DNA from 4 places in the Azospirillum argentinense genome. Region 1 is predicted to be linked to each of the others. Evidence: riboswitches for the same ligand, from Rfam matches in the RefSeq annotation. Region 1 holds a riboswitch; each other region holds the start of a gene.
What was found. A riboswitch is a leader RNA that binds a small molecule or an ion and turns the genes downstream of it on or off. The one in region 1 is predicted to bind cobalamin.
Positions count from the first base shown of each region.

Region 2: it holds a riboswitch for cobalamin, as region 1 does, so the genes downstream of both, ABAZ39_RS15840 (dihydroneopterin aldolase) here and cobW (cobalamin biosynthesis protein CobW) in region 1, are expected to answer to the same signal.
Region 3: it holds a riboswitch for cobalamin, as region 1 does, so the genes downstream of both, ABAZ39_RS15885 (ribonucleoside-diphosphate reductase subunit alpha) here and cobW (cobalamin biosynthesis protein CobW) in region 1, are expected to answer to the same signal.
Region 4: it holds a riboswitch for cobalamin, as region 1 does, so the genes downstream of both, ABAZ39_RS30230 (energy-coupling factor ABC transporter permease) here and cobW (cobalamin biosynthesis protein CobW) in region 1, are expected to answer to the same signal.

Region 1 covers NZ_CP007794.1:1,160,911-1,168,253, forward strand. Annotated here, with positions in the region: gene ABAZ39_RS19425 (ABC transporter substrate-binding protein) at 1-2, opposite strand, end outside; gene ABAZ39_RS19430 (ABC transporter ATP-binding protein) at 61-783, opposite strand; gene ABAZ39_RS19435 (ABC transporter ATP-binding protein) at 776-1,540, opposite strand; cobalamin riboswitch at 1,831-2,046, shown strand; gene cobW (cobalamin biosynthesis protein CobW) at 2,086-3,159, shown strand; gene cobN (cobaltochelatase subunit CobN) at 3,316-6,702, shown strand; gene cobG (precorrin-3B synthase) at 6,699-7,343, shown strand, end outside.
Region 2 covers NZ_CP007794.1:353,049-360,391, forward strand. Annotated here, with positions in the region: partial or broken gene ABAZ39_RS37830 (Kelch repeat-containing protein) at 1-423, opposite strand, end outside; gene ABAZ39_RS15835 (acyl-CoA thioesterase) at 688-1,059, shown strand; cobalamin riboswitch at 1,254-1,478, shown strand; gene ABAZ39_RS15840 (dihydroneopterin aldolase) at 1,785-2,183, shown strand; gene metF (methylenetetrahydrofolate reductase [NAD(P)H]) at 2,183-3,064, shown strand; gene scpA (methylmalonyl-CoA mutase) at 3,083-5,281, opposite strand; gene ABAZ39_RS15855 (methylmalonyl-CoA mutase family protein) at 5,305-7,332, opposite strand.
Region 3 covers NZ_CP007794.1:361,888-369,230, forward strand. Annotated here, with positions in the region: gene ABAZ39_RS15865 (LysR family transcriptional regulator) at 1-361, opposite strand, end outside; gene metE (5-methyltetrahydropteroyltriglutamate--homocysteine S-methyltransferase) at 458-2,776, shown strand; gene ABAZ39_RS15875 (short-chain fatty acyl-CoA regulator family protein) at 2,977-4,410, shown strand; gene ABAZ39_RS33075 (hypothetical protein) at 4,426-4,938, shown strand; cobalamin riboswitch at 5,052-5,303, shown strand; gene ABAZ39_RS15885 (ribonucleoside-diphosphate reductase subunit alpha) at 5,414-7,333, shown strand.
Region 4 covers NZ_CP007797.1:200,632-207,974, reverse strand. Annotated here, with positions in the region: gene ABAZ39_RS36375 (glycosyltransferase family protein) at 1-1,271, opposite strand, end outside; cobalamin riboswitch at 1,416-1,654, shown strand; gene ABAZ39_RS30230 (energy-coupling factor ABC transporter permease) at 1,830-2,510, shown strand; gene ABAZ39_RS30225 (superoxide dismutase) at 2,593-3,360, opposite strand; gene ABAZ39_RS33575 (hypothetical protein) at 3,488-3,862, opposite strand; gene ABAZ39_RS35220 (helix-turn-helix transcriptional regulator) at 3,979-4,725, opposite strand; gene ABAZ39_RS30210 (MFS transporter) at 4,722-5,858, opposite strand; gene ABAZ39_RS30205 (hypothetical protein) at 6,119-6,619, opposite strand; gene ABAZ39_RS30200 (hypothetical protein) at 6,642-7,343, opposite strand, start outside.

The sequences.
Region 1 (7,343 bases):
ATTTCGAACTCCCTTCGATTGGCTTTGTTTTGCGTGTTTTCGGCAGAGGGGGTGATTTGGTCAGACACCCAGATAGGTGTGGAGCTTGTCCATGTTCTGGGCGAGCTGGTCGTTGGGGATCATGTCGACGACATGGCCTTCCTCCATCACGTAATGGCGGTCGGCGATGGTCGCGGCGAAGCGGAAATTCTGCTCCACCAGCACGATGGTGAAGCCGCGCTGCTTCAGCTTGCGCACCGCCACCCCGATCTGCTCGATGATGACGGGGGCAAGCCCCTCGGTCGGCTCGTCGAGCAGGATCAGGTCGGCGCCGGTGCGCAGGATGCGCGCGATGGCCAGCATCTGCTGCTCGCCGCCCGACAGGCGCGTGCCCTGGGTGGTGCCGCGGCCCTGCAGGTTCGGGAACAGCTCGTAGATCTGCGGCACCGTCATGCCGCCCGACTTGACCACCGGCGGCAGCATCAGGTTCTCGTCCACGCTGAGCGAGGCGAAGATGCCGCGCTCCTCCGGCACGTAGCCGATGCCGAGGCGGGGAATCTTGTGCTGCGCCATGCCGATCAGCTCCTTGCCCTGGAAGCGGATCGAACCGTTGCGTTTGCCGACGATGCCCATGATCGAGCGCATGGTCGTCGTCTTGCCGGCGCCGTTGCGGCCCAGCAGGGTCACCACCTCGCCCTGGCGCACGTCGATGTTGACGCCGTGCAGCACGTGGCTTTCGCCGTAGAAGGCCTGGAGGTCGCGGATCTCCAGCATGGCCGTTTTCACATTCGCGCCGTCAGGCATGGCCCACCTCACCCGTCCCCATGTAGGCTTCCATGACCTGCGGGTTGCGCGATACGACGTCGTATGCGCCCTCCGCCAGGATCTCGCCGCGGCGGAGCACGGTGATGGTGTCCGACAGGTGGGCGACGACCGACAGGTTGTGCTCCACCATCAGGATGGTGCGGTCGGCGGAGACGCGCTTGATCAGCGCGGCGGTGCCTTCGATGTCCTCGTGGCCCATGCCGGCCAGCGGCTCGTCGAGCAGCATCACCTCCGGGTCGAGCGCCAGCGTGGTGGCGATCTCCAGCGCGCGCTTGCGGCCGTAGGGCAACTCGGCGGCGGTGTGGCCGGCCCAGGGGGTCAGGTTCACCGCCTCGATCAGTTCCTCGGCGCGGTCGTGCAGGTCGTGCAGGCTGGCCTCGGGCTTCCAGAAATGGAAGCTGGTGCCGCGCGGGCGCTGCAGCGCGACGCGGACATTCTCCAGCACGCTGAGGTGCGGGAAGACCGCGGAAATTTGGAACGACCGCACCATGCCGAGCAGCGCCACGTCGGCGGGCTTCATGGCGGTGATGTCGCGCCCCTTGTACAGGATCTGGCCACGCGTCGGCGTCAGGAACTTGGTCAGCAGGTTGAAGACCGTGCTCTTGCCGGCGCCGTTCGGGCCGATCAGCGCGTGGATGGTGCCGCGGCGGACCTGGAGATTCACCTCCTTCACCGCGATGAAGCCCTTGAACTCCTTCGAGAGTCCACGCGCTTCCAGAATGATGTCGTCGGCCATGGGTGCCGTTTTTCCCTCCCTGTTCGTCCGCGTCGTCTGCCGGTCCGCGTTTTTGGTTAGGCTGATATAAGCACAGAACATGCCAACTGCGGAAGATTCGAACAAGCCCTTGAAATCGTTTATTTCCCCCTATGAGACCGTGGGCGTCCCATACCGTCCGGAGTGTCAGCTTTCCAGACAGACTGTACCGATCTTCCGACACACCGACGGCGGCATGGGCGAAGCGCTCCGGGTTCGGCGACACGGTTTCCGGGCGCCAAATGGCCGCTTGCAAATCGGGGGTCCGCCTGCAATTCTGCGCCTCCGACGGTGCCCCGGCCGCCGTGAAGGCGCGGGGATAATAGGGAATGCGGTGCGGACCCGGATGGGGTCCAAGGCCGCGGCTGCCCCCGCAACTGTGTGCGGCGAGTCGGCCTCCGGACATGCCACGGGCCGACAGGCCGGGAAGGCGGGAGGCGCGACGACGACCCGCAAGCCAGGAAACCTGCCGCCGGACCGACACTCATCCAATCCGCCGGGTGTGGCGGAGACAAGGAAGCCAGATCATGACCACCGGCCCGCTGACCGCCGGAAAGACCCCGGCCACCGTCATCACCGGCTTTCTCGGCGCCGGGAAGACGACGCTGATCCGCAGCCTGCTGGAGCAGGCCGGCGGGCGCCGTCTGGCGCTGATCATCAACGAGTTCGGCGACGTCGGCATCGACGGCGAAATCCTGCGCGCCTGCGGCGATCCGACCTGCACCGAGGATGACGTGATCGAGCTGGCGAACGGCTGCCTGTGCTGCACCGTCGCCGACGATTTCGTCCCGGCCATCGAGAAGCTGCTGTCCCGCCCGCAGCCGCCGGAACACATCATCATCGAGACCAGCGGCCTCGCCCTGCCGAAGCCACTCGTCCAGGCCTTCCATTGGCCGGCGATCAAGACCCGGGTGACGGTGGACGGGGTGGTCGCGGTGGTCGACGCCGCCGCCGCCGCGGAGGGCCGCTTCGCCCCCGATCCGGCGGCGCTGGCCGCCCAGGCCGCCGAGGCCGGGCAACTCGACCACGAGACCCCGGTGGAGGAGGTGTTCGAGGACCAGCTCCTCTGCGCCGACCTGATCGTGGTGAACAAGACCGATCTGGTGGATGCCGCCGATCTGGCCAAGGTCGAGGACCTGATCCGCGCCGCCATGGCCGAGGGCGGCATGGCTGAGGGCGGGGCTGGGCGCGAGGCCAAGATCCTGCGCGCCAGCAACGGCAGGGTCGATCCGGTGGTGCTTCTCGGCGTCGGCGCCGGGGCCGAGGACGACCTCGCCAACCGCCCCAGCCACCATGACGAGGAGGAGGGCCACGACCACGACGACTTCACCAGCTTCGTCGTGGAACTCGGCCCGCAACCCGACCCGGCGGCGCTGGCGAAGACGCTGGAGCGGGTCGCCGCCGCCCATGGCGTGCTGCGCCTGAAAGGTTTCATCGACGTGCCGGGCAAGCCGATGCGCCTTCTGGTGCAGGGCGTGGGAACGCGCATCCAGACCCATTTCGACCGCTTCTGGAAGCCCGACGAGCCGCGCCGCAGCCGTCTGGTGGTGATCGGCGAGACGGGCCTGGACCGCGACGCCGTGTCCGCGGCGCTGGGGTGATTTTTAGCCTTCACAACCCTCTCCCCTCTGGGGAGAGGGTGGCCCGCAGGGCCGGTGAGGGGGTTGCGCTTACGCCGGGCGTTCCGCCACGCGCAACCCCCTCACCCTAACCCTCTCCCCAGAGGGGAGAGGGGATTTTCGTAAAGCACTTTCGCCATGCACCTACTCGCCGCCCGCCAGGAAGACCTCGACGCCGGCCCCCAGGCCGTGGATCTGGGGCAGAGCCCGGCGGACCTCGTCGTCCTGTCCTTCTCCGACAGCGATCTGACGGCGCTCGCCGCCTGCTGGAAGCGCCATCGCGACACGTTGCCCACCCTGCGGCTGGCGAATCTCGCGCGGCTGGGGCACCCGCTGTCGGTGGACCTTTACGTCGAGTCCGTGATCCGCAAGGCGAAGCTGGTCGTTCTGCGGCTGCTCGGCGGGGCGGGCTATTGGCGCTACGGGCTGGACCATGTCGCCGCCGCCTGCCGGGAGTCCGGGGTGGCGCTGGCCGTGCTGCCCGGCTGCGCCCAGCCGAACCCCGCCCTGGAGGGCTACGGCACCGTTCCGGCGGAGGCGGCGCAACGGCTGTGGCGTGGATTCACCGAAGGCGGGCCGGACAACATGGCCAACCTGCTGGCCTACGCCGCCACGCTGGCCGGGCAGGACCGCCCTTGGCGCGAACCGGCGCCGGTGCCGCGCTTTGGCGTCTATGAGGGCTGGTCCGGCCACGTCACCGGCCCCTGCGCGCCGGTCGTATTCTACCGCTCCCACCTGCTGGCCGGCGACCTGGAGCCGGTGCACGCGCTGTGCGACGCGCTGGCCGCGCGCGGCCTCGCCCCGCTGCCGCTGTTCGTGGCGAGCCTGAAGGAACCGGACTGCGCCGCCTGGATGCGCGCCACCCTGACCGCCCGCGACGCCGCCGTCGTGATGAACCTGACCGGCTTCTCGGCGGCGCGCGAGGACGGGTCGCCACTGGAAGCCAACGGCACGCCGGTGCTTCAGGCCGTGCTGTCCACCACGCCCGAGGAGGGCTGGCGCGGCTCCGCCCGCGGCATGGGGCCATCCGACCTCGCCATGAACGTTGTGCTGCCGGAGATGGACGGGCGCATCCTGACCCGTGCCATCGCCTTCAAGGCCGAAGGGGCGCTGGACCCCGACCTGGAGTTCGCTCCGACGCTGATCCGCCCGGTGCCCGACCGGGTGGCCTTCGCCGCCGATCTGGCCGCCGCCTGGGTGCGGCTGGGCGCCACGCCAAGGGCCGGGCGCAAGCTGGCGCTGGTGCTGTCCGACTATCCGGGGCCGGGCGGCGGCATCGGCCACGCGGTGGGCCTCGACACCCCGGCGAGCGTCGTCGGCATTCTGGAACGGCTGCGCGCCGAGGGCTATGGGCTCGACGGGCTTCCCGACGGCCCCGCCGCCCTGATGGAGACGCTGACCGGCGGGAGTACCGCCGCGCTGAGCTTTGAGGACTACCGCCGCCTCGTCCCCGCCGAGACCCGCGCCCGCATCGCCGCCACCTGGGGCGACGAGGAGGCCGACCCACGTTCCGACGGCACCGCCTTCCGCTTCACGGTGCTGGCCTGCGGCAACGTCGCCGTCGCCGTGCAGCCGAGCCGCGGCCACGGTCCGCTGACCACCACCCAGCACCACGACCCGGAGACGCCGCCCAGCCACGGCTACTTCGCCTTCCACCTCTGGCTCCGCCATGTCCTGGGCATCCACGCGCTGGTGCAGGTGGGCGCGCACGGGACGCTGGAATGGCTGCCGGGCAAGGCCGTCGCCCTGTCCGCCGACTGCTGGCCGGAGATCGTCGCCGGTCCCTTGCCCTGCCTCTACCCCTTCATCGTCAACAACCCCGGAGAGGGGGTGCAGGCGCGCCGCCGGTTGGGCGCGGTCCTGATCGGCCACCTGACCCCGCCGCCGGTCGAGGCCGGGCTGCACGGCGACCTCGCCGCACTTGAAACGGCCATCGACGAATATTCGATGGCGACCGGGCTGGACCCGCGGCGGCTGGGCACGCTGCGCCAGACCATCCTCGATCTGGCCTGGACATCCGGCGTCGCCGCCGACTGCAACCTGCGGCCCGACGACGACCCCGACGCCATCCTCAGCCGCCTCGACGCCCATCTCTGCGACATCAAGGAGATGCAGATCCGCGACGGGCTGCACGTCTTCGGCACCACGCCGGAGCCGGAGCGCCGCGCCCGCCTGCTCGCCGCCGTCGCGCGCTTCGCCACGGCCGAGGACGTCGCCCCGGCGCTGGACGCCTGCGGCGAGGCGGAGATGATCGCCCTGCTGGCCGGGCTGGACGGGCGCTTCGTCAAGCCCGGCCCCGGCGGCTCCCCGGCGCGGGGGCGGGCGGATACGCTGCCCACCGGGCGGAACCTCTACGCGCTCGATCCGCGCGGCGTGCCCACGCCGACCGCCTGGACGCTGGGCTGGCAGGCGGCGGACGCGCTGATCACCCGCTATCTGCAGGACCACGGCGACTGGCCGAAGCGGCTGGTGGTGGATTGCTGGGGCACCCCGGCCATGCGCACCGGCGGCGACGAGCTGGCTCAGGCCATGGCCCTGCTCGGCGTGCGCCCGCTGTGGGAGAACGGCTCCGGGCGGGTCACCGGCTTCGAGGTGATGCCGGCCTCCGTCCTCGGCCGGCCGCGGGTGGACGTGACGCTGCGCATCTCCGGCCTGTTCCGCGACGTCTTCCCGCAGCAGATCGCCCTGTTCGACCAGGCCGTCCGCGCCGTGATGGCGGAGGACGAACCGGAGGACGTGAACCCCATCGCCGCCGCGCTCCGCACCGACCGAGCCGAGCTGGAAACCGGCGGCACCCCGGCGGCGGAGGCCGAGCGCTGGGCCAGCGCGCGGGTCTTCGGCGCCGCACCCGGCGCCTACGGCACGGCGCTGCCCGGCATGATCGCGCGCGGAGACTGGAGCGTGCGGGCCGACTTCGGCGCCGCCTATCTGGAGGGAAGCTGCCACGCCTACGGCAAGGGGCTGGAGGGCGTTCCGCTGCCCAGCCTGTTCCGCCGCCGCATCGGCGGGGCCGACGCGCTCATCCACCACCAGGATCAGCGGGAGCACGACGTCCTCTCCACCGACGGCTTCATGCAGTATGAGGGCGGCTTCTCCGCCGCCGCCGCCCTGGTCGACAACGACCCGGCGCTCTACCATCTCGACAGCTCGGAGCCGGAGAGCGTGACCGTCCGCACACTGGGGGAGGAGATCGCCCGCGTGCTGCGCGGCCGGGCGGCCAACCCGCGCTGGATCGACGGCATGATGCGCCACGGCTACCGCGGCGCCGGGGAGCTGGCGGCGAGCGTGGACACGCTGTTCGCCTTCGCCGCGACCACCACGGCGGTGCGGCCCCACCATTTCGACCAGTTGTACGACGCCTATGTGGACGACCAGCGGGTGTGGGACTTCCTGGCGCAGTCCAATCCGGCCGCCGCCCGGCATATCCTGGACCGGTTGACCGAAGCCCTGGAGCGCGGTCTCTGGCACCCACGCCGCAATTCGACGGGCGACGATCTGCGCCGCCGCAAGGAGATGTCCGCATGAGCGCGATCACCCAACGCCGCAACCCGCCGCGCCGGCGCGGCATGTGCCCCGGCGTTCTGGCCCCCATGGAGGTCGGCGACGGGCTGCTGGTCCGCGTGCGCGTCCCCGCCGGGGTGCTTCCCGCCGCCTCGGCGAAACGGATCGCGGAGCTGGGGCGGCGTTACGGCAACGGTCTGGTCGACCTCAGCCACCGCGGCAACCTGCAACTGCGCGGCGTCGCCGCTACGGACATGGCCGCGCTGATCGAGGAACTTCGCGCGCTCGGCTACGTCTCGGAGGACGCGGAGAGCGAGGCGGTGCGCAACGTGCTGACCTCCCCGACTGCCGGCCTGGACGGGACGGCGGTGCTGGACGTGCGCCCCTACGCCCTGGCGCTCGACGCCCGGCTGGCGGCCGACCGGGACCTCCACCGGCTGCCGCCGAAGTTCGGCTGGCTGGTCGATGGCGGCGGGCAGGCCACCCTGTTCGACAGCAGCACCGACGTGCGCTTCGACGCGGTGGCAGGAGCGGTGGACGGGCCGCTGTTCCGCGTCGGGCTGGGCGGGGCGGTCGAGGGAGCCACAGTGCTGGGTCATTGCCGCCCCGACGATCTGGTGGAGATTGCGGCGGCGCTGGCGCGGACCTTCCTGGAGCTTCGCCAG
Region 2 (7,343 bases), 810 kb from region 1:
AGCTTCTGCGGCGACCGCGACATGGTTGGCGCCACGCGGCAAGGCAGCGCCCTCATACCAGAGGTCGGCCACCGGGGTATAGATGTGGTGGTAGGCCCGATTGACGGCACCTTCGCCATAGCCGCCCACGACATGCATCCGTTCCGCACTGACGGTGGCCCAGGCCATTTCGCTGCGTGGGATCGGAAGCGCGGCGCGGCTGACCCAACGACCCGGCGGGCCGGCCGGAACTGGACTGTCGAAGACACGTTGCGCTTCCTGATCCGGCGTCAGATGGTGCGGCATGCCACCTTGGAGGCGAGCATAGGGGTCTGCGGCGGGCCGCAACTCCGGCAAGGGCGATTGCGCGTGTGACAATGGCACCCGGACAGCACCAAGCGCCAAAGCTCCAGCACTTGCGCCAAGGAATGTCCTGCGATCCATGTGACCTCGCTTTCTGCCTGTGTTGTCGTGATGACCCCGGTTTCGCCATGGAGGCCCACCGCTTTGCACTGTTCGCAGATTTGCAGGATCATCGTTCCTGATTTCAGCCGTTTTAGCCATCGACCAGAACGCCCATCCATATAACGTGCGCGTCCGACACCTTGGAACGCGTGGTTGCAGGCGGATGCACACATGAACACCATCCCTCCCACCGCAGAAAGCCAGTTTCTCTTTCCAAACGGACGGGAAACCCGCTGCCTTGAGATGATTTTCCCCGAGCAGGCCAACCATTACGGCACGCTGTTCGGAGGCACGGCCCTCAGCCTCATGGGAAAGGCCGCCTTCATCACCGCCAGCCGCGCCGCCCGCCATGCGGTCGTGATGGCCTCCTCAGAGCGGATCACATTCCATACCCCCGTCATGGTCGGCCAACTGGCCGACTTGGTCGGACGGGTCGACACGGTCGGGAAACGGTCGATGACCGTCCATGTCTCCCTCGTCGCCGAGACTTTGGCGACCGGGGAGCGCCGGCTGGCTGCCGAGGGATGGTTCGTCCTGGTCGCCGTCGACGGTCAGGGGCGGCCGGTTCCAGTCCCGGCCTTCCAAGACATCCAGCACGGCACGCAGCAGGGATGATCCGGAAAGCCCCCGGCGCGACGACTGGGAAAGACGAGGGTGGACACCGTGAAGCCTTGAGGCCTCCGACCGAAGCCAGCCGCGGGATGTCCGGACGCGCTTGATGCCGCCATCGTCGCAACAACGGTGGCGCTCGGCGCAGAGAAACATAAAGATGTCTTTATGTTTCTCTTGACAGGATTGCGGCGTTGCGGTTGGATCGCGGCGTCATGGTTCTGCCGGTTCCGCTCGGGGCCGGGAGCTAAGAGGGAAGCCGGTGCCGCCAGATCCGATGGCCAGTCCGGCGCTGCCCCCGCAACTGTAAGCGGAGAGTCATTTCGTCGCCTCAGCGCCACTGGTGCCTCGTTGGGCACCGGGAAGGCCGGACGGAATGGTGCCGACCTGCGAGCCAGGAGACCTGCCGTGACCGTTCGTTCGTCCTCGGGCGGGGTGTCCCGGTGGTCGCGTGGGCCGTGTCCAGCGTCTGTCGCCGGTCCCCTCTCGTGCGCCTGCTTGGGTTTCCTTTCCCGGACGTCCTTCTCACGACACCGATCCGCTGGCCGAGCGCTTGGCCGGACAGGGGAGAACCATGCCGATCGTCTTCTGCAGGCTCGGTTACCCGTTCATGGGACCACGCCGCGACGTGAGCCGAGAGCGGCGTTGGACATCCGTCGGGCCGGAGCGAACGCCGCCGCCGAGGCCGCCTGCCGGCCTTCGATCACCCTTCCGCTTGTGGAGAAACCGTCTTGGCCGGCTGCGGCACCTATGTGATCACCGTCCGGGGTTTTGTCGCCCCTTTCCAGATCGGGGTCTACGCCCACGAACGTGGCCGCCGTCAGCGCTTGCGCATCGATGTGCGGCTGGTCGTCGAACGCGGCCGACCGCGTTTCCTCGACGACGTGGCGACCGTCCTGTCCTACGAAGGGTTGGTCCTGGCGCTGGAGAAGCTGGCCGACGGGCCACACACCCAGCTCCTGGAATGCCTGGCGGACCGCATCGGCGACCTCTGCCTTGCCGACCAGCGCGTCGTCGAGGCCGAGGTGTCCATCGAGAAGCCCAACGTGCTCCCGCAGATCGATTCGGCCGGGGTGACCATCACCTACCGGCGGGACGCCGCCGCTCAAGCCGCGCCGGGAGAGCAGTGATGACCGCCCCTCTGTCCGCACCGCCGTCGATCAGCTTCGAGTTCTTTCCGCCGAAGACGGAGACGATGGAGCAGGGCCTGTGGCAGTCGATCCGGCGGCTGGCCCCATTGGCTCCAAGCTTCGTGTCGGTGACCCACGGGGCCGGCGGTTCGACCCGCGAACGCACCCACGCCACCGTCTGCCGAATCCAGGACGAGACCGGCCTTCCGGCGGCAGCGCATGTCACCTGCATCGGCGCGACGCGGGACGAGATCGACGCCATCGCCCACAGTTACTGGAATGCCGGCATCCGCCATCTGGTGGCGCTGCGCGGTGACCCGTCGGACATGCCCGGCGGCGGGCGTTGCGAACCGTCTCCCGGCGGCTACGCCTACGCCGCCGATCTGGTGACGGGAATGAGGCGCATCGCTGATTTCGAGATCTCGGTCGCCGCCTATCCGGAGTCCCACCCGGAAGCGCCAAGCGCGCAGTTCGACCTGGACAATCTGAAGCGCAAGGTGGACGCTGGGGCGACTCGTGCCATCACCCAGTTCTTCTTCGACAACGACGTCTATTTCCGTTTTCTCGACCGCTGCGCCGCGGCGGGCATCCATGTGCCGGTGATTCCCGGCATCCTGCCGATCACCAACGTCGCCCGTGCCGTGGAATTTGCTGCCAAATGCGGCGCCTCGATGCCGGCCAGGCTGGTCGAAACCTTCGAAGGGTTGGACGACGACCCAGAGACCCGCAGGCTCGTCGCCGCGACGGTGGCGGCGGAGCAGTGTCAGGCCCTTCAGGCTCAGGGCGTCCGGGATTTCCACCTCCACACCCTGAACCGTTCCGACATCACCCTCGCCACCTGCCACATGCTGGGGATAAGGGCCGCGGTTCCGGTACCGTGATCGCCACACGCGCCACGGCTACGCCGCCTTCGGCGCGTAGCCGTGGCGCTCGTTGAGGATGCGCAGCAGGTCTACCGCCGCCTCGCTGATGACGGTGCCCGGCGGGAAGATCGCCGTGGCGCCGGCGGCGTGGAGCGCGTCGTAATCCTGCGGCGGCACCACGCCGCCGACCACGATCAGAATGTCGCCGGCCCCGTGGCGCTCCAGCTCCGCCTTCAGTTGCGGCACCAGCGTCAGGTGCCCCGCCGCCAGCGAGCTGACGCCGACGATGTGGCAGTCGTTCTCCACCGCCTGCCGCGCGGCCTCCTCCGGCGTCTGGAACAGCGGCCCGACGTCCACGTCGAAGCCCAAGTCGGCGAAGGCGGTGGCGATCACTTTCTGGCCGCGGTCGTGGCCGTCCTGGCCCATCTTCGCCACCATAATGCGCGGGCGGCGGCCATCCCGCTCGGCGAACTCCGCCACCAGCGCCCGCACCCTGGCGATGGCGTCGGACTGCCGCCCCACCTCGCCGGCGTAGATGCCGGTGATGGTGCGGATCTCGGCCTTGTGACGGCCATACACCTTTTCCAGCGCGTCGGAGATCTCGCCGACCGTGGCGCGGGCGCGGATGGCGTCCACCGACAGGGCCAGCAGGTTGCCGTCGCCGGCGGCCGCCGCGTTGGTCAAGGCCTCCAGCGTCTGGCGGCAGCGGATGGGATCGCGCTCGGCGCGCAGCCGTTCGAACTGGGCGATCTGCTGGGCGCGGACGGCGGAGTTGTCCACCTTCAGCACCTCGATGGCCTCCTCCTGCTCCAGCCGGTACTTGTTGACGCCGACGACGGTCTGGCGGCCGGAATCGATGCGGGCCTGGGTGCGGGCGGCGGCCTCCTCGACGCGCATCTTGGGGATGCCGGTCTCGATCGCCTTCGCCATGCCGCCGGTCTCCTCGACCTCGCGGATGTGGCCCCAGGCGCGGGCGGCCAGTTCGCGGGTCAGCCGCTCGACGTAATAGCTGCCGCCCCAGGGGTCGATCACCCGGCAGGTACCGCTCTCCTGCTGGAGGAAAAGCTGGGTGTTGCGGGCGATGCGCGCGGAGAAGTCGGTCGGCAGCGCCAGGGCCTCGTCGAGCGCGTTGGTGTGAAGCGACTGGGTGTGGCCCTGCGTGGAGGCCATCGCCTCGATGCAGGTGCGCGTCACGTTGTTGAAGACGTCCTGCGCCGTCAGGCTCCAGCCCGAGGTCTGGGAATGGGTGCGCAGCGACAGCGACTTGTCGCTCTTCGGGGCGAACTCCTTGATCAGCTTGGCCCACAGCATGCGGCCGGCGCGCATTTTGGCGACTTCCATGAAGAAGTTCATGCCGATCGCCCAGAAGAAGGACAGGCGCGGCGCGAACTGGTCGATGGTCAGCCCGGCGGCCAGCCCGGCACGCGCGTACTCCACGCCGTCGGCCAGCGTGTAGGCCAGTTCCAGGTCGGCGGTCGCCCCCGCCTCCTGCAGGTGATAGCCGGAGATTGAGATCGAGTTGAACTTCGGCATGTGCTGCGAGGTGAAGGCGAAGATGTCGGAGATGATCCGCATCGAGGGCTTGGGCGGGTAGATGTAGGTGTTGCGGACCATGAACTCCTTGAGGATGTCGTTCTGGATGGTGCCGCTCAACTTGTCGGCGGTCACCCCCTGCTCCTCGGCGGCGACGATGTAGCCAGCCAGCACCGGCAGCACCGCGCCGTTCATCGTCATCGACACCGACATCTGGTCGAGCGGGATGCCGTCGAACAGCGTCTTCATGTCCAGGATGGAGTCGATGGCGACCCCCGCCATGCCGACGTCGCCGGTGACGCGCGGATGGTCACTGTCATAGCCGCGGTGGGTGGCGAGGTCGAAGGCGACCGACAAGCCCTTCTGCCCGGCCGCGAGGTTGCGCCGGTAGAAGGCGTTGGATTCCTGCGCGGTGGAGAAACCGGCGTACTGCCGCACCGTCCAGGGCTTGTCGACATACATCGTCGGGTAGGGGCCGCGCAGGAAGGGCGCCATCCCCGGCATGGCCGCCAGATGGTCGAGCCCGTCGAGGTCGGCCGCCGTGTAGAGCGGCTTGACGTCCAGCATCTCCGGCGTGCGCCACAGCGCCGTGGCCGGGTCGGTCCCGGTCTCCGCCGCGAAACGTCGGCTCCACTCGGCGGGAGAGGCGTTGGAAACGGCGGCGTCCAGGGGCAGCGTGGAGAAGTCCGGCAGACTGGTCATCGCGCTTTTCATCACGCTTTCCATCACAAGGGCACTCCCAAACGGGCCAGGGTCGCGCGCAGGACCGAGAGAACGTCGCAGCCGACCGACACGAATTCGTCGATGCCGGCGGCCGTGAGATCGGCGCGGCGGTCGCCGGGGTTTCCGGCCAGGAACAGGTGCTCGACACCCGCCGCCTTCAGGGCCTGGGCGAAGGGTGCGGCGTGGGCCTCGTAGAGCGCGTCGGAGCCGCACAGCACGGCGATGCGCGCTCCGGAGACACGGAAGGCCGCGGCCATGGATTCGGCGTCGGGGAAGCCGTTGTTGCCGAGCGCCTGGATGCCGCCGGCCTCGAAGAGGTTCTTGGCGTAGGTGGCGCGCGCCGTGTGCTGGGCGACCGGCCCGATGTTGGCGAGGAAGACCGTCGGCCAGGACCCATGGGCGAGCTTGTGGCGGTCGGCGGCGTCGCGCAGGGCCTCGAAGGATTCGTGCAGGCGGTGGCGTGGCAGCGGCTCGACGCGGGCCGGGGTTCCCCGCGCCAGGGCCGCCGTCAGGCCGGCCCGCGTCGCCCCGCCGGTGGCAGCCTCCACGAGATCGTCCAGCGACCCGGAGCCGACCGCTGCCGGTGCCACGGCGACGTCGTCATGGTGGCGCGGTACGGGGGATGGGCGGACGACCGGCTGCTCAAGGAGGTTGGGAAACTCGCTGACGCCGGTCAGCGGGTCCTTGCGGCGGGCGATGTTGGCTTCCCGTTGCGCCCAGGACCCGGCGATGGTGCGGGCGAGGCTGCCATCGGCCAGCACGGCGGCGATGCCGCCCCGCCGCTCGATGTCCTGGAATTCGGCCCAGGCGGCCTGGGCCAATTGCTCGGTCAGCGTTTCGACGTACCAGGAGCCGCCGGCCGGATCGGCGACGCGGGCCAGCGAGGATTCCTCCTTCAGCAGGATCTGGCTGTTGCGGGCGATGCGGCGGGCGAAGTCGTCGGATTCGCCCAGCGCCGCGTCGAAGGGCAGCACCGCCACCGCGTCGGCCCCGCCGACCCCGGCGGCGAAGCCGGCCACCGTGGTGCGCAGCATGTTCACCCAGGGATCGCGCCGCGCCATGATGCGCCGCGCCGTGCGGGCGGTCAGGTGCATGGCGCGGGCCGACTCCGAGGCGCCCGACGCCTCGGCGATGCGCCCCCACAGGCGCCGCGCGGCGCGCAGCTTGGCGATGGAGAGGAATTGGTCGCAGCCGACGGATAGGGTGAAGGCGATCTGCCGGCAGGCGGTGTCGATGTCCAGCCCGGCAGCGGTCAGGGCGCGCAGATAGGCGACCCCGGTCGCCATGGCGGCGGCGAGGTCCTGGCTTTCGGTCGCCCCGGCGTCGTGCCAGGGGGAACTGTCCACCCCGACGGCGGTGACGTGAGGGAAATTGCGGGCGGTCCAGGCGGCCAAGGCCGCCGTGTCGGCGAGCGCCGCCTCCAGACTGCCCGGCAGGGCGTCGGCCGCGGCCAGAGTCCCGATGGGATCGGCGTTGAAGGCGCCCCGCGCCTTGTCCGGCATCACCGAGCGGCGGCGCCACAGGGCGGCGAGCAGCGCCGCGCCGGCCACTGCGTCGCCTCCCGCCTCCAGCGACAGTGGCACCATCTCCGGATAGACGTTGGCCAGCGTGCGGTCGAGATCGTCCAACCGGTCGATGGCGATGCCGGGGCTGTCCGGCCTGTCGAGGCGCAGCCGGATGGCGGTGGCGCCGCGCAGCAGATCGGTCAGGATGGCGGCGTTGGCCGCCTTGGGATCGGCGGCGTCGTGTTCGGTCAGGATGTCCCAGCCGTCCGGTCCAGCGCCTCCGGCATGGCCGCCGCGGGTGAACGGGGCGAAGCCTGGCAAACCGGACGGATCGCCCGCGGCCGGCCAGTCTTCCGCCGTATAGAGGGGCTGCACGGCGATGCCTTCGTACAGCCGGGTGACCAACCGCTTCTCGAAGGGGGCGCCCTTCAGCCCCTTGTCGACGAGAACCCGCCATTGCTCGCGCGTGGCCGGAGGGAATTCGGTGGCGAAGATCGTCTCGGCATCGTCCCGGCGGTCGTCCATGCTGGCGAGAT
Region 3 (7,343 bases), 800 kb from region 1:
GAGCGACGATCTTCAGGAGCCACTGATAGCAGGGATGGCATTCCATCCCGATGCGCAGGGTCCCGCGCCCGCCCTGGGCGAACTGCTGGAGGCGTTCTTCAGCATGGGCCAGTTGCGGCAGCAAGCGGTTGGCGACCGCCAGCAGCCATTCCCCGGCCTGGGTCGGCCGCAAGCGGCGGCCTTCGCGGTGCCACACATCCACGCCGAGCTGCTCTTCCAGCTTGCGGATGGCGTGGCTCAGCGCCGGTTGGGTCAGGTTCAAATGGCTGGCCGCCGCCGTCAGCGAGCCGTGACGATCAACCTCGCGGATGATCGAGAGATGGATGCGCTCCAGGATCGCCATACCGTCCACCTCATCCATGAATGAAATTTATCGAACGATAAAATCATACCATTTTTCATTCATGTTCTGAACTCCGTATGGTCCGCGCCGATCCCTCTTTTCAAGGCGCCCCCCATGGCAATGACCCACACCCTCGGATTCCCCCGCATCGGCGCCAAGCGCGAGTTGAAGTTCGCCTTGGAGGCTTATTGGAAGGGGGCGTCCTCCCGCGACGAGCTGGTCCGCGTCGGCGCTGACCTCCGCAAGCGCCACTGGCGGGACCAGGGCGCGCTCGACCTCGTTCCCGTGGGCGATTTCGCCTTCTACGATCAGGTGCTCGACATGAGCTTCACGCTCGGCAACCTGCCGGAGCGCGTGAAGGGCTTCCATGGCGATGCCCTGGACAATTACTTCCGCGTGGCGCGCGGCCGTTCGGCCGAGACCGCCGCCCATAGTGCCGAAGAGCACGGCGGATGCTGCAGTGGCGTCGCTGCCGGCGAGATGACCAAGTGGTTCGACACCAACTACCACTACATCGTCCCCGAGTTCGACGCCGAAACCCAGTTCAACCTCGACGCCTCCCGTCTGCTGCAGCAACTCGCTGAAGCCAAGGAGCAGGGTGTCAAGGCCAAGCCGGTGATCATCGGCCCGGTCACCTACCTCGCGCTGGGCAAGGCCAAGGACGGTTCGGACAAGCTGGCTCTGCTGCCCCGCCTGCTGCCCGTCTACGCCGAACTGCTGCAGGCCCTGGCCGATCAGGGCGTCGAGTGGGTGCAGATCGACGAACCCATCCTGGTGACCGAGCTGGAAGCGGCGTGGCGGGACGCCTTCACCCAGGCCTATCGGGATCTCGGTACCGGCGCGGTCAAGCTGCTGCTGGCGACCTATTTCGGCCAGCTCCAGGAGAATTTGCCACTGGTCTGCTCCCTACCGGTGCAGGGCCTCCATCTCGACGCCATCAACGCCCGCGACGAGGTCGATGCCCTGATCCAGGCCCTCCCGACCGACCGCGTCGTGTCGCTGGGCGTCGTCAACGGCCGGAACATCTGGAAGACCGACCTACACGCAACGCTCGACTGGCTGGAGCCGGTGGCCGAGAGGCTCGGTGAGCGGCTGTGGATCGCACCGTCCTGCTCGCTGCTGCACGTGCCGGTCGACCTCGCCGGCGAGCGCAAGCTGGATGAGGAGGTCCGCTCATGGCTGGCCTTTGCGGTGCAGAAGCTGGAGGAGATCCGGGTTCTGGCGACCGCGCTGACCCCGGGATGGGATAGGGGCCGTGCCGCCGTCGCGGCCGAGTTGGAGGCCAACCGCACCGCCATCGAAGCGCGCCGCCATTCGCCGCGGGTCAACAACCCGGCGGTGAAGGCGGCGGTTGCCGCCATCGACGCCCAGCTCGGACGGCGCAAGAGCGCCTTCGCCGAGCGCGCCGCCAAGCAGGCCGCCCGCCTGAATCTGCCGACGTTCCCGACCACCACCATCGGCTCCTTCCCGCAGACCAAGGAGATCCGTCAGGCGCGCAGCCAGTTCAAGGCCGGGACGATCGACGCGGTGGCCTACACCGAGGCGATGCGCGGCGAGATCGCGCGGAGCGTGCGCGAGCAGGAGGCGCTGGGCCTCGACGTGCTGGTTCACGGTGAGGCCGAGCGCAACGACATGGTCGAGTATTTCGGCGAGCAGCTCGATGGCTACGTCTTCAGCCAGTCGGGCTGGGTGCAGTCCTATGGCTCGCGCTGCGTGAAGCCGCCGATCCTGTTCGGCGACATCAGCCGCCCCAAGGCGATGACCGTGGACTGGATCACCTACGCCGCCTCGCTGACGGACAAGCCGATGAAGGGCATGCTCACCGGCCCGGTGACCATCCTCAACTGGTCCTTCGTGCGCGACGACCAGCCGCGTTCGGAATCCTGCCGCCAGCTGGCGCTCGCCATCCGGGAGGAGGTGCTGGACCTGGAGAAGGCCGGCGTCGGCGTGATCCAGATCGACGAGGCCGCCCTTCGTGAAGGTCTGCCGCTGCGCAGGTCCCAGTGGCAGGCGTATCTGGACTGGGCGGTGGAGTCGTTCCGCATCACCGCCAACGGGGTGGCGGACGAGACGCAGATCCACACCCACATGTGCTATTCGGAGTTCAACGACATCATCGCGTCGATCGCGGCGATGGACGCTGACGTCATCACCATCGAGACCTCACGGTCGGACATGGAACTGCTCGACGCCTTCGACGACTTCAAGTACCCGAACGAGATCGGTCCCGGCGTCTACGACATCCACTCGCCGAACATCCCGACCGAAGGGCACATCGTCGATCTGATGAAGAAGGCGGCCGAGCGCATTCCCGCCGAGCGGCTGTGGGTCAATCCGGACTGCGGTCTCAAGACCCGCCAGTGGGCCGAGGTGCTGCCGGCCCTGACCAACATGGTCAGTGCGGCCAAGACCCTGCGCGCCACCATCGCCTGACGTGGTCCGCACGGGGGCAAGCGGCCGGACGCCGCTTGCCCCTGTGTCTTTGCACCCTGAAGCTGCTGATGGCGGAACTTGCCTGGTAGCCGCGTCCTTTGCAATATACGCAGACCGCTTGTTTGGATGACCGCTGACATTGCCAAGATTTGCAAGGTGTTTTCAGTGAGTCGGCGAATTTTGCAAATGGGATTCCTGGTATGGCCAAGGCGTTCATGGGGGTGCGGCTGCAGCGGCTGCGCGAGGAGCGGGGGCTGACCCAGACAGCCCTGGCCCGCATCCTGGAGATTTCGCCGAGCTATCTGAACCAGCTCGAACGCAACCAGCGGCCTCTGACGGTGCCGCTGCTGCTGCGGATCAACGCCGCCTTCGGCATCGACGTCCAGATCTTCTCGGAGGACGAGGAAGCCCGGCTGGTCGCCGATCTGCGAGAGGCCCTGTCGGAGGCCGGAACCGGCGAGACCATCGCCATGGCCGAGATCAAGGCGCTCGCCACCAACATGCCGGCGGTCGGCCGGGCGCTGGTGGCGCTGCACCGGCGCGGGCGCGGGCTCGCGGAACGGCTGGATGCGCTCGCCTCGGGGATCGTCCCAGCCGGGCCGGACAGCGGGCGGCCGCCGCCGATGCCCTACGAAGAGGTGCGCGACTTCTTCTACCGCCATCACAACCACATCGCCGCGCTGGACGACGCGGCGGAACGGCTGTTCGGCGAGGCCGGTTTGGAGATCGGGGCGGTGGACCGCGGGCTGGAACGGCTGCTGGCGGACCGCCACGGCATCCGCACGCTGGTGACCGACGACACGGCCATGCCGGAGGGCGCGCTGCGCCAGTATGACGGCGATGCCCGGACGTTGCGGATCGCCCGGTCGCTGGAGCCTGGCCGCCGCGCCTTCCAGATGGCGACCCAGCTCGCCTTCCACCAGGAACCGGCCCTCCTGCTCCGGCTGGTCGAGGAGGGACGCTTCTCCGGCCCGCAGGCCCGCTCGGTCGCCCGCATCGGGCTTGCCAACTATTACGCCGGCGCCGTGGTCATGCCCTACCGCGCCTTTCAGGAGACGGCGGAGGCCGTGGCCTACGACATTGAGTTGCTGGGACAGCGCTTCGGCACCGGCTTCGAGACCGTCTGCCACCGGCTGAGCACCCTCCAGCGGCCGGGGATGCCGGGCGTTCCCTTCTTCTTCGTCCGGGTCGATCGCGCCGGCAACATGTCGAAGCGCCAGTCCGCCACCAGCTTCCACTTTTCCCGTGTCGGCGGAACCTGCCCGCTGTGGAACGTCTACGAGGCCTTCTCGACGCCCGGTCGTCTGCTGACCCAGTTGGCGCGGATGCCGGACGGGCGGGCCTATCTGTGGATCGCCCGCACGGTGGTCCATGGCCGCAGCGGTTACGGCGCGCCGTCGAAGAGCTTCGCGATCGGACTCGGTTGCGACATCCAGCACGCCGGCCGGCTGATCTATTCCCGTGGGCTGGCGCTGGGCGATCCCGACGCCGCCACGCCGATCGGGGCCGGTTGCAAGGTCTGTGAGCGTCCATCCTGCCCGCAACGCGCCTTTCCGCCGATCGGACGCACCGTGACGGTTGACGAAAGCCTCAGCCGGTTCGAACCTTATCCGGTGGCCCAGCCTCCGGTTTGATCGAGGACCCGCAGCATGGTTGCCGATGGCGCCGGCGTTTGGAAAAGTCGTTTTCTGGACATCCATCTTTGCGGGCGGACGGTGGCGGTGTCTCATCAGCGTTGCCTGGAGGAATGCTTCGGCCTGAGGGCGCGTGAACGGGAGTTGCGCCGGCGCATCCGTTCGGCGCTGAAGCGGCTTGGACCGCTCGAAGGACCGGCGCACGCCCACGTCCTGACGCTTGCGCCAAAGCCCGAGGCCGTGGCGACCGTTCCGGCAGCCCTGGCCGGCCTTGACGGTGCGATCGAGCGGATCGCGAAACGCCCTTTCTCTCCCCGTCAGATCGAGGAGGCGTTGGGCATCACCGCCCGGGAACGGTTGCGTTGGACAAAGGACGGGCGGCTGCCGCAATCGGGGTCGGCAACCATCATGAGGGGGCAGCGGATTACCCTCAGCACTTACGCGGTGGACACGGTCGCCAAGCTGGCGGGTGACGCCTCCATCATCGACGATTGGCGGCGAACCGACCGGGTCGGCTGCCTCGGCTGAGGCTGCGCCGGAGCGGGCGGTGACCCATGGCGGTGGCTTGCCCAACCTCCGCGCCGGCCCTGAGGAGGCAGCCCCCGCCATCCGTATGGCTTGACAGGCTGCGGGCTTCCCGCTACTTCATCTTGCGTTACGGTTCTCTGGATATCCAATATCTAGGGCTAAGAGGGAAGCCGGTGCGTCGTCACCCCGGACGGGGAATGGCGGCAATGCCGGCGCTGCCCCCGCAACTGTGAGCGGAGAGCGGTTTCGTCGTTTCAGCGTCACTGGTGCCCCCCATCCGTTGCGGAATGGGCCGGCGCCGGGAAGGCCAGACGAAACCGCCGTGACCCGTGAGCCAGGAGACCTGCCGTAACCGAATGAACGTCCACGGGCGGGGTGTCCCGGTGGTGCGCTTGCCCCCGCGCGGCGTTCCCGTCCGCGTTTGCGCAAGTCGTGCTCCCGTGCCTTCCCGCCGCACAAGAACAAGGGATCACGGATGCCGGCGCTCGCTCAAGACCTTGCCCAGGACTTCGCCAACGGCTTCGACCGTCACGGAAACCTGCTGACGCTGCCTCGCCGGACGCCCGAGCGGTCCGGCGGTCGTGCCCCGGCGGAGCGCTGGACGCCGCCCGATCCCTCCGTCATCCGCATCGACCGCAGCCGGGACGCCCTGCTGACCGCCTTTGGCAAGGCGACGCTGGACGACCGTTACCTGTTGCCGGGGGAAAGCTATCAGGACCTGTTCGCCCGAGTCGCCGCGGCCTATGCCGACGACGCGGCGCACGCCCAGCGCCTGTACGACGCGATTTCCCGCCTGTGGTTCATGCCGGCCACGCCGGTTCTCAGCAACGGCGGCACCACGCGCGGCCTGCCGATCTCCTGCTTCCTCAACGCGGTGCCTGATTCGCTCGACGGGATCGTCGACATCTGGAACGAGAACGTCCGGCTGGCCTCCAACGGTGGTGGCATCGGCACCTATTGGGGCGGGGTGCGCTCCATCGGTGAGCCGGTGAAGGGCTGCGGCAGTACGTCGGGCATCATTCCCTTCATCCGTGTGATGGACAGCCTGACGCTGGCGATCAGCCAGGGCTCGCTGCGGCGCGGCTCGGCCGCCGTCTACCTGGACATCCACCACCCGGAGATCGAGGAGTTCCTGGAGATCCGCAAGTCGTCGGGCGACTTCAACCGCAAGAGCCTGAACCTGCACCACGCTGTCATCGTCACCGACGCCTTCATGCAGGCGGTGCGCGACGACAGGCCCTTCTCGCTGATCAGCCCTAAGACCGGCGCCGTCCTGAAGCACATCAACGCCCGTCAGGTCTGGCAGAAGATCCTGGAAGCCCGCATGCAGACCGGCGAGCCGTACCTGCTGTTCGGCGACACGGTGAACCGCGCCCTGCCCAAGCACCAGCGCGACCTCGGCCTGCGCGTCTCCACCTCCAACCTGTGCAGCGAAATCACCCTGCCGACCGGCAAGGACCATCTGGGTAAGGAGCGCACGGCGGTGTGCTGCCTCGCCTCGATGAACCTGGAGACCTGGGACGAGTGGAACGGCGAGGAGGGACTGGTCGAGGACGTGCTGCGCTTCCTCGACAACGTGCTGACCCGCTTCATCGAGGAAGCGCCGGAGGGGATGGAGAACGCCGTCTATTCGGCGATGCGCGAACGCTCGGTCGGGTTGGGGGTGATGGGCTTCCACTCCTTCCTTCAGGCGCGGGGCATTCCCTTCGAAAGCGCCATGGCCAAGGTGTGGAACCTGCGCTTCTTCCGCAAGATCCGCCGCGACGCCGACGCCGCCTCGGTCCTGCTGGCCGAGGAGCGCGGCGCCTGCCCGGACGCCGCCGAACGCGGGGTCAAAGCGCGCTTCAGCCACAAGCTGGCGATCGCGCCGACCGCCTCCATCAGCATCATCTGCGGCGGCACCAGCGCCTGCATCGAGCCGATCCCGGCCAACGTCTACACCCACAAGACGCTGTCCGGCTCGATCAGCGTGCGCAACCCGCATCTGGAGAAGCTGCTGGCCGCCAAGGGCGCCGACCGGCCGGAGGTCTGGCAGTCGATCATCGAGCACGAGGGCTCGGTCCAGCATCTCGACATTCTGACCGCCGACGAAAAGGCGGTCTTCCGCACCGCCTTCGAGATCGACCAGCGCTGGATCATCGAGTTCGCCGCCGACCGCACGCCCTTCATCTGCCAGAGCCAGTCGATCAACCTCTACCTGCCGGGCGACATCGAGAAATGGGACCTGCACATGCTGCACTGGACCGCCTGGGAGAAGGGCCTGAAGAGCCTCTATTATTGCCGCTCCAAGTCGGTGCAGCGCGCTGCCTTCGCTGGCAAGGACCGGGCGACGGGCACGACGGAGATCCAGGCAACGTCGCGCACCGATTACGAGGAATGCCTCGCCTGCCAGTGATCGTCGGCCC
Region 4 (7,343 bases), on a different replicon from region 1:
TGCTGGCCGATCTCCTGGCGCACGGCGGTCACCAGCGCGTCGTCGGGCGCTCGCCCCTTCAGCGGTGGGAGGGTGACGCGCTGGTTGACGTAGGGGCAGAGGGCAAACGCCGCCTCCGCGTCCGGCGTCGCGAAAACGGTGATCCGGGCCAGCGGCAAGGCCCGCCGCAGCTCCCGCAGGACGCCGGACGCCCCCAGCACGCCCCCCACCCCGTCCGGCAGGAACACGCCGACGCTGCGGATCAGGTCGGTCGGGAAGGGCGGCGGTTCACCGGGGACGAGCGTGCGGCGGCGAACGGCGGGTCCGGAGTTCCGCAGCAGCGCCACCGCCGGGGCGGTCGAGGCGCCCCGCGCCGGCGGCACGAAGCCCCAGGTTCCCTCGGCATCCGGGCGCGCCAGCGGCTCCACCATGGCATGCTCAGCCCGCGAGACGGTCGCCGCGTCGGTCACCCAGGGGAAGAAATCGCGCAGCGGGAGGGTGCCGTTGCCGACCGCTCGGCCCGCCGCCTGCAGGGCGTCCCACCGACCGACCGCGCCGTCGTAGCCGTAATAGATTTCCTTGAACGCGACCTGCTCCCGCGTCGCGTAGGCGAAATGCTGGAAAACCAGCCCGCCCGCCGCCGTCTCCTCGTGCAGGAAGGGGTTGGCCGCGCCGAGTTCGAGGTCCGACCCGTCGGGCTGCGGGCGCATCAGCCGGGGCGGAACGTGCGAGTGCCAGAAATCCCCCGGCCGGTACCGCCAGGTGCGTAACCATTCGTAGGCGCGGTAATTGCCGTACTGGTCCAGCCGGTCGAGGACCAGGGACGGGCCGACGAAGAAGTGGCAGAGGTAGAGAGCCGCCGTGCGCGACGGCGAATCGAGGAACATCCGGCGCGCCCGGGTGATCTGCTCCGCCGTCCACAGCTCGTCCGCATCGATCTGCCAGAGCAGGCAGTCCTCCGTCATGGCGGCCAGCGGCGCGGTCACCATTTCCACCTTGCCTTGCCAGAACATGCCGGGCGGCTTGCGGTAGACCGACACGCGCCCGGGCTCCTCCGCGGCGATGCGGTCGAGATACTGCGACGTCCCGTCGCTGCTGCGGCCGTCGCGGTGAAGATCCTGCGGAACGCGCCCACCCCGCTGCGCGCACCAGGAGGAGTCGCGGACCTGCTCCGCCACCCCTTCCACGACGTGCCAATGCCAGGGGAAGGGCAGTTGGCGGAACACCTCCAAGTGGTAACGAATGAAGGGATCGCCGTTCAGCACGATGGTCAGGAAATGAACCGGTAGCATGCCCGCAACCCCGTCCTTCGCCCGTTGATCCGGCCTCGCGCAGTCCGCCGGACCTTGTCGGTTCCGTGGGAGCGGTGTCAAGGAAGCCGTGCGACTCCCCCGATGGGTCGCCATCCCCCTCTTGACGGCGGGGGACCCCGCCCCTACCCTGGCGCCGGTTATGGTTCCCCGCGCCCTCCGGTCGCGGGGCTAAGAGGGAAGCCGGTGCGCCGCCCCGCAGGGGGAGAAACGGTCAATCCGGCGCTGCCCCCGCAACTGTGAGCGGTGAGCGGCCTCGTCCTTTCCGTGTCACTGGCGCCGCCTGCGGGAACGGGCGCCGGGAAGGCCGGACGATGCCGCCTTGACCCGCAAGCCAGGAGACCTGCCGTAACCGAACGTACGTCCTCGGGCGGGGTGCCCCGGTGGTCGCTTGCCGATGTCCGGTCCGACGGCCGCCCGTCTTCCGCAAGCCGTCCCTCCGGTGCGCCCATCCAAGGGGACCAAGGGGGTTGCGATGCCGGTGCCTGCCAGCAACGACGCCCCTCCCAACGCATGGCAGACTCGGAAAGGGCATAGAGCATGCACATCGAACCCGGCGTCGTGGACGGCGCCAAGATCGCTCTCAGCTACGCGACGGCCGCCGGCGGCTTCGCGATGGCCGGCAAGCTGGCGCGCGACGACGTCCGCAACAACGGCGGGGTCGCGCCGCTGGTGCTGCGCAGCCTGATCGCCACCGCGCTGGTCTTCAGCTTCTTCGAGGTGTTCCCGCACCACCCCGTGGGCGTGTCGGAGGTTCACCTGATCCTCGGTTCGACGCTGCTCCTGCTGTTCGGCGCCGGTGCGGCCTCCATCGGCCTCGCCGCCGGCCTGCTGATCCAGGGCCTGTTCTTCGCGCCGTTCGACCTGCCGCAGTACGGCATGAACGTCACCACGCTGCTGGTCCCGCTGTGGGGCATCAGCCTGCTGGCGAAGCGGATCGTTCCCGACGCCACCCCCTATGTCGACCTGAAGTACTCGCAGGCGCTGGCCCTTTCCACCGCCTACCAGGGCGGCATCGTCGCCTGGGTGGCCTTCTGGGCCTTCTACGGCCACGGCTTCACCGCCGAGACCATGACGGAAGTCGCCTCCTTCGGCGCCGCCTACATGACCGTCATCATCGTCGAGCCGCTGGCCGACCTCGCCGTGCTGGCCGTCGCCAAGGCGCTGCGCCGCCAGAGCCAGGGCCCGCTGTTCAACATCCGCCTGCACCAGGGCGCCTGACCGGCGCCTCGGACCGGATGGTTCGCAGGAAGGGCGGCGGGGATGACCCGCCGCCCTTTTCCGTTTCAGGTCAGCGGACCGGTCAGATCACCAGCTCGCCCTTGCGGATCGCCGCGTAGCGGCGGTTCACCGCGCCCCAGTCGACGACGTTCCACCAAGCCGCCAGATAGTCGGCGCGGCGGTTCTGGTACTTCAGGTAATAGGCGTGCTCCCATACATCGTTGCCCATCAGCACGGGCACGCCCTCCATGGCCGGCGAATCCTGGTTCGGGCGGGCGGCGATGGCAAGCTTGCCCGACGACGGGTCGGCGGTGACGAAGACCCAACCGCTGCCGAACTGCCCGGCGCCCGCCGTGTTGAACCGCGCCTTGAAATCGTCGAAGCCGCCGAAGTCGCGCGTGATGGCAGCCCCCACCTCACCGTCCGGGGCGCCGCCGGCGTTCGGTCCCATGATGCTCCAGAACATGCTGTGGTTCGCGTGACCGCCGCCGTTGTTGCGCACCGCGGTGCGGATGCTTTCCGGCAGTTCCGGCACACGCTTCAGCAGGTCGGCCAGCGGCATCGCCTGAAGGTTGCCGTGGTTGGCGAGCGCCTTGTTGAGGTTGTCGACGTAAGCCTGATGGTGCTTGTCGTGATGCACGCTCATGGTCGTCGCGTCGATGTGCGGCTCCAGCGCGGCGGGCGCGTAGGGCAGCGGCGGCAGCGTGAATCCCTTGCCGCCCGGAGTTTGGCCAGCCGGAGTTTGGCCCCCTGTTGTTTGGGCCAGGACGAAGCGCGGCGCCACGGCCAGCACCAGCGCGGCGGCTCCGGCGGAGAGCAGCAATTGGCGGCGATCCAGGCGAACGGACATGAGACCTCCCATTGTGTGTTTCGTGCCGAACAGCGGGGAAGCGACAGCCTCAGTGCGCCCCGCGCCTCACTCAACAGGGCAATGGGCGTACTCACTCGGTACCGGCGTACGGAGCGCCGCCCGTTTCCTACAAGCGGGCCTTTCCAGCCGGCCCGGCGGACGCCGAGCGGGCCATTCCCATCGCCACGCTCCGCCAGCGCCCCAGATGGAATCGGGAGGGTGCGGCCGCCGGCTTCCGGATCGGAGTCACCGGAGCCGTCCCCGCCGCCTCATGGATGTTGCGGGCGCGGCGCTCCCGCAGAAGCAGGCGCATCACCTCCTCCTCCGTGACGGGGCGCCCGGCCCTGGCCGAGGCGAGGCTGGCGGTGTCCTGGAGCGCGGCGACCTGCGCCAGCGTGCCGGTCAGCCCCTTGGTCGCGGCGGTGTCCAGCGCTTCGCGATGAATGGCGAGGATGAACGGCTTCAGCCCGCGGTCGGGCGTTCCGTGCGGCGGTGTCGGCATGGCGGACGGGCTCCGGGGATTCGTTCGATTGGGTAAGCCATCATCCAACCGATAACGCCGCCGCGGCAAAGGCCCCTATGGATTAGCCCTGCCGGTTGCCGAACCGGCGGCGCGCGTCACAGCGTGATCAGGCCGTAGGCCAGCGCGGTGGAAACCGCCTGGATGGTGGTGGCCGCGTTGAGTTTGCGTCGGGCGGATTCGATCTGCTTCTCCACCGTCTTCACATGCGTGCCGAGCCGGTGGGCGATCTGCTGCGGGCGCAGGCCGACGGCCAACCACAGCAAGCACTCGCGCTCGCGGGGGGCCAGCGGGAGGGCGTCGCGCACACACCCTTCGCGCAGGCGGACGTCGAAGGCGTGGACGATGCCGGAAATCGCCCGGCTGTTCTCCCACCAGATTCGGTCGAACCCGGCCCAGGACAGGTGCGCCGCGCACAGGCCAAGCGCGCTGACTCCCAACCCGTTGTTGAAGCGCATGGGAAGCGTGACGCCCGTGGTCATACCGAAGGCCCAATCGATGTCGAGCGAGCGTTTGCCCGCCGGGCTGATCCCGTCCAAGCGGGAGGTGTCGCTCCACAGCAGGGGGGCGGTTTCCACCCTGGCCGCCCGCACGAACTCGTCGCACCAGTACAGCCCGCCGGACATCTTGGCGTCCATGTAGGCGCCGCCGAAGCTGGTCAGCATGATGTCGTGCGTGCGCCCGGTGTCGGCGAACGCTTCGGCGCCGTACACCAGGGCGGTGACGCCGAAGCCCGCCAGATGGCGGTGCAGCCGCGCCCACAGATCGTCCACGTCGGCCGCCTGCTGGAAGTCCTCGGCAGCCTCCCCCAGCACACGGCCGGGCATGTCGTGAGCGGGGGTCATGGCCGGCTTCCCATGCGGCGGAAACTCCAGAGCATCGTGCTCAGGTAAACGAGGAACAGCAGAAAGCTGCTTTCCATCAGCCCTTGCGGAGGGTGCCAGTCCATGGCCATGCCGTGCAGAAGCGGCCCGACCAGCGCACCGAAGGCGTACAACGTGCCGAAGGCGACGTTGGCGGTGGCGAGGTCGACGCCCCGGAAGCGGTCGGCCAGCATGGCCAGCGCCACGGTGTACAGGCTGCCGGCCGCGCCACCCCAGACGAGCATGGCGGCCATCAGCGCTTGCGGCACGTCCAGCGTGGCCGGCAGGATCAGGGGGACCGCCAGCCCGGCGACCCCGCAGGCGGCCAGCACCCCGGGCTTGCCGACGCGATCGGCGAGCGCACCGACCGGGATCGGGAACAGCAGCGCGCCGATCAGGAAGGCGCTGACCGTCCCCGCCGCCCAGTCCTCCGACAGGCCGGCCGTCACCGCGTAGACCGGCATCAGCGTGTAGGGGACCGATTCGAACAGCCCGAAGATCAGCGCCGTCATCACGGCGACGGAAGCGCTCAGCTTGGCCAGCGAAATCCGGGGCGCCCCGGTGATCCGCGGCGGCGCGGCCTTCGCAACGGTCAGCATGACCAGCGCGACGCCGACCAGCGCCTGGATCAGCAGGATCGTCGGCCAGCCCTCGGTTCCCGTGAGCGGGACGAGAGCCGCTCCCACGGCGGCCCCGGCGCAGAACGCGCTGGCGTAAAGACCGACGTTGAACCCCCGCCGGTCGTCCGGCGAGGCGGCGCTGATCCAGTACTCGGTCAGGCGGAACACCATGCCCAGGCTGCCGCCGAACAGGAAGCGCAGCGCCATCCACACATCCTGGTCGGCCGACAGCACGAAGCCGAGCGGGGAGAGCATGGCGACCACCAGCAAGGCTCTCAACACCGCTCCCGGGTCGAAGCGGCGCAAAAGTGTCGGCATCAACGGCGTCGTCAGCAGCCATGCCAAGGCCGGCATGGCGGCGTTCAGCCCGATTGCGGTGGCCGAGGCGCCCATCCGGTGGAGCGAAAGATCGACGTAGGCGTAGGAGGCCCCGGCCGCGGCGGCGGCGGCGGCAACGGTGGCCGATAGAACGGTCATCTTCAGATGGGCGGTCACAGTCCCCGGTGCCCCCTGCGTCATGGTGCGGTGGCGTGTTCCTGCCCGAAGGCTCCGGCTCCAAGGGAACCAGAGCCGTCGGCATGGCGCCAAAGCTGTAGATTATGCACAAAAACGCATTGGAGGTAGGGGTATGCGTTCGAACCATGCGGGAAAGGCATGGTCGGCGGTCGAACTTCGCCATTTCAGATGCCGCGGCGCGCGACGTCCGCCGAAGCCGCTTTCCGGCGATATCATGGCGGATGACGTAAAAGGTGACGTCAGAAGTTGTTGAGGAAGTTCACCACATCCACCAGACGGGCGCCGTACTGGTTCAGCGCCCCGGAGGCCGTCGCCCAGCCACCCGACTGGAACTCGCCGCAGTTGTTTGCCAGGCGCCCTCCGGGGTACACGCTGACCTGCCAGCAGCCACGGTTGCATTGGAGCACGACGAGGCCATGTTCGCCGTTGCTGAAGCGGACGTCGTGCTTCACCGGGTCGGTTGACTTGCCATCGCTGCATTTCCCGCCGTGATGGCTCGGCAAGGCGGTGGCGACGGTGGCGCCGCGCACCCGGCTGCTGTCCATGCCCTCCGCCATGGCCTTGCCCATGCCGACGCCGACATCCCCCAGCAGGCTGTTCGGCGCGGCCTTGCCGTCACGAAGATGCCGGGCCTGCGCCTGATCCTTCGCGCTTTCGGCCTTCTCCTCCAGAAGGATGCCCCCCGCCCAGGCAGGGACGATCCACATCACTCCGCACAACACAGCCGCAAAGACGCGCATCGTCCCCTCCATTGATCGCCCGTTACCTCAGACTGTCGATGTCGAGGGAGAAGGATGTTTTCGTCAGCGTCGTGCTGACGCCGGCGTCCTTGGGATCGACGCCCGCCAGCTTGCCCAGCAGGCTGAGGCTGGCCGAATGGAAACGGCCCGACGTCAGGACGCAGTCGTAGGTGATCGTGTCGCGGACCTTGAAACCATTGGCCGCATTCAGCGTGTAGGTGGCGGTCTTCCGGATCGGGTCGCCGGCTTCGGCGATCAGGTGAGGCTCGTATGTGCGGTTCAGGGTGTAGGAAAGGGTCAGCGTCACGGCGCGCGACGGGACGGCGCGTTTCGGCGAAATCTCGATCGTCTTTCCGATGTCCTTGCAGGCGCCGGTCGTGGACGTCATCAGGGATTTGTCCGACACCTCGCGCTGCGGGGATTCGCTGGAATTCACCACCCGGACGTTGAAATGGTCGGTGACGACGGCCTTGCGCACCGCATCCAGATCCGGGCTTTTCGGATGGCTGTCGATGAATTGCAGGAGGGCGTCCGGCGTCTCCGCCGCACGGGCCGCTTTGAGGTCATCCCGCCACGAGGAGAGTTTGTTCGAATTGTTGGTGACCTGGAACGTCGCGCCCTTGCCGCCGATGCTGTACTGGATGTCGTATGTCGTTCCCCCGTCGCTGAACACCGCGGTCCCTGCCGAGCTGCCGCGAATCGTCTCGATTTTCTTCAGGCTTCC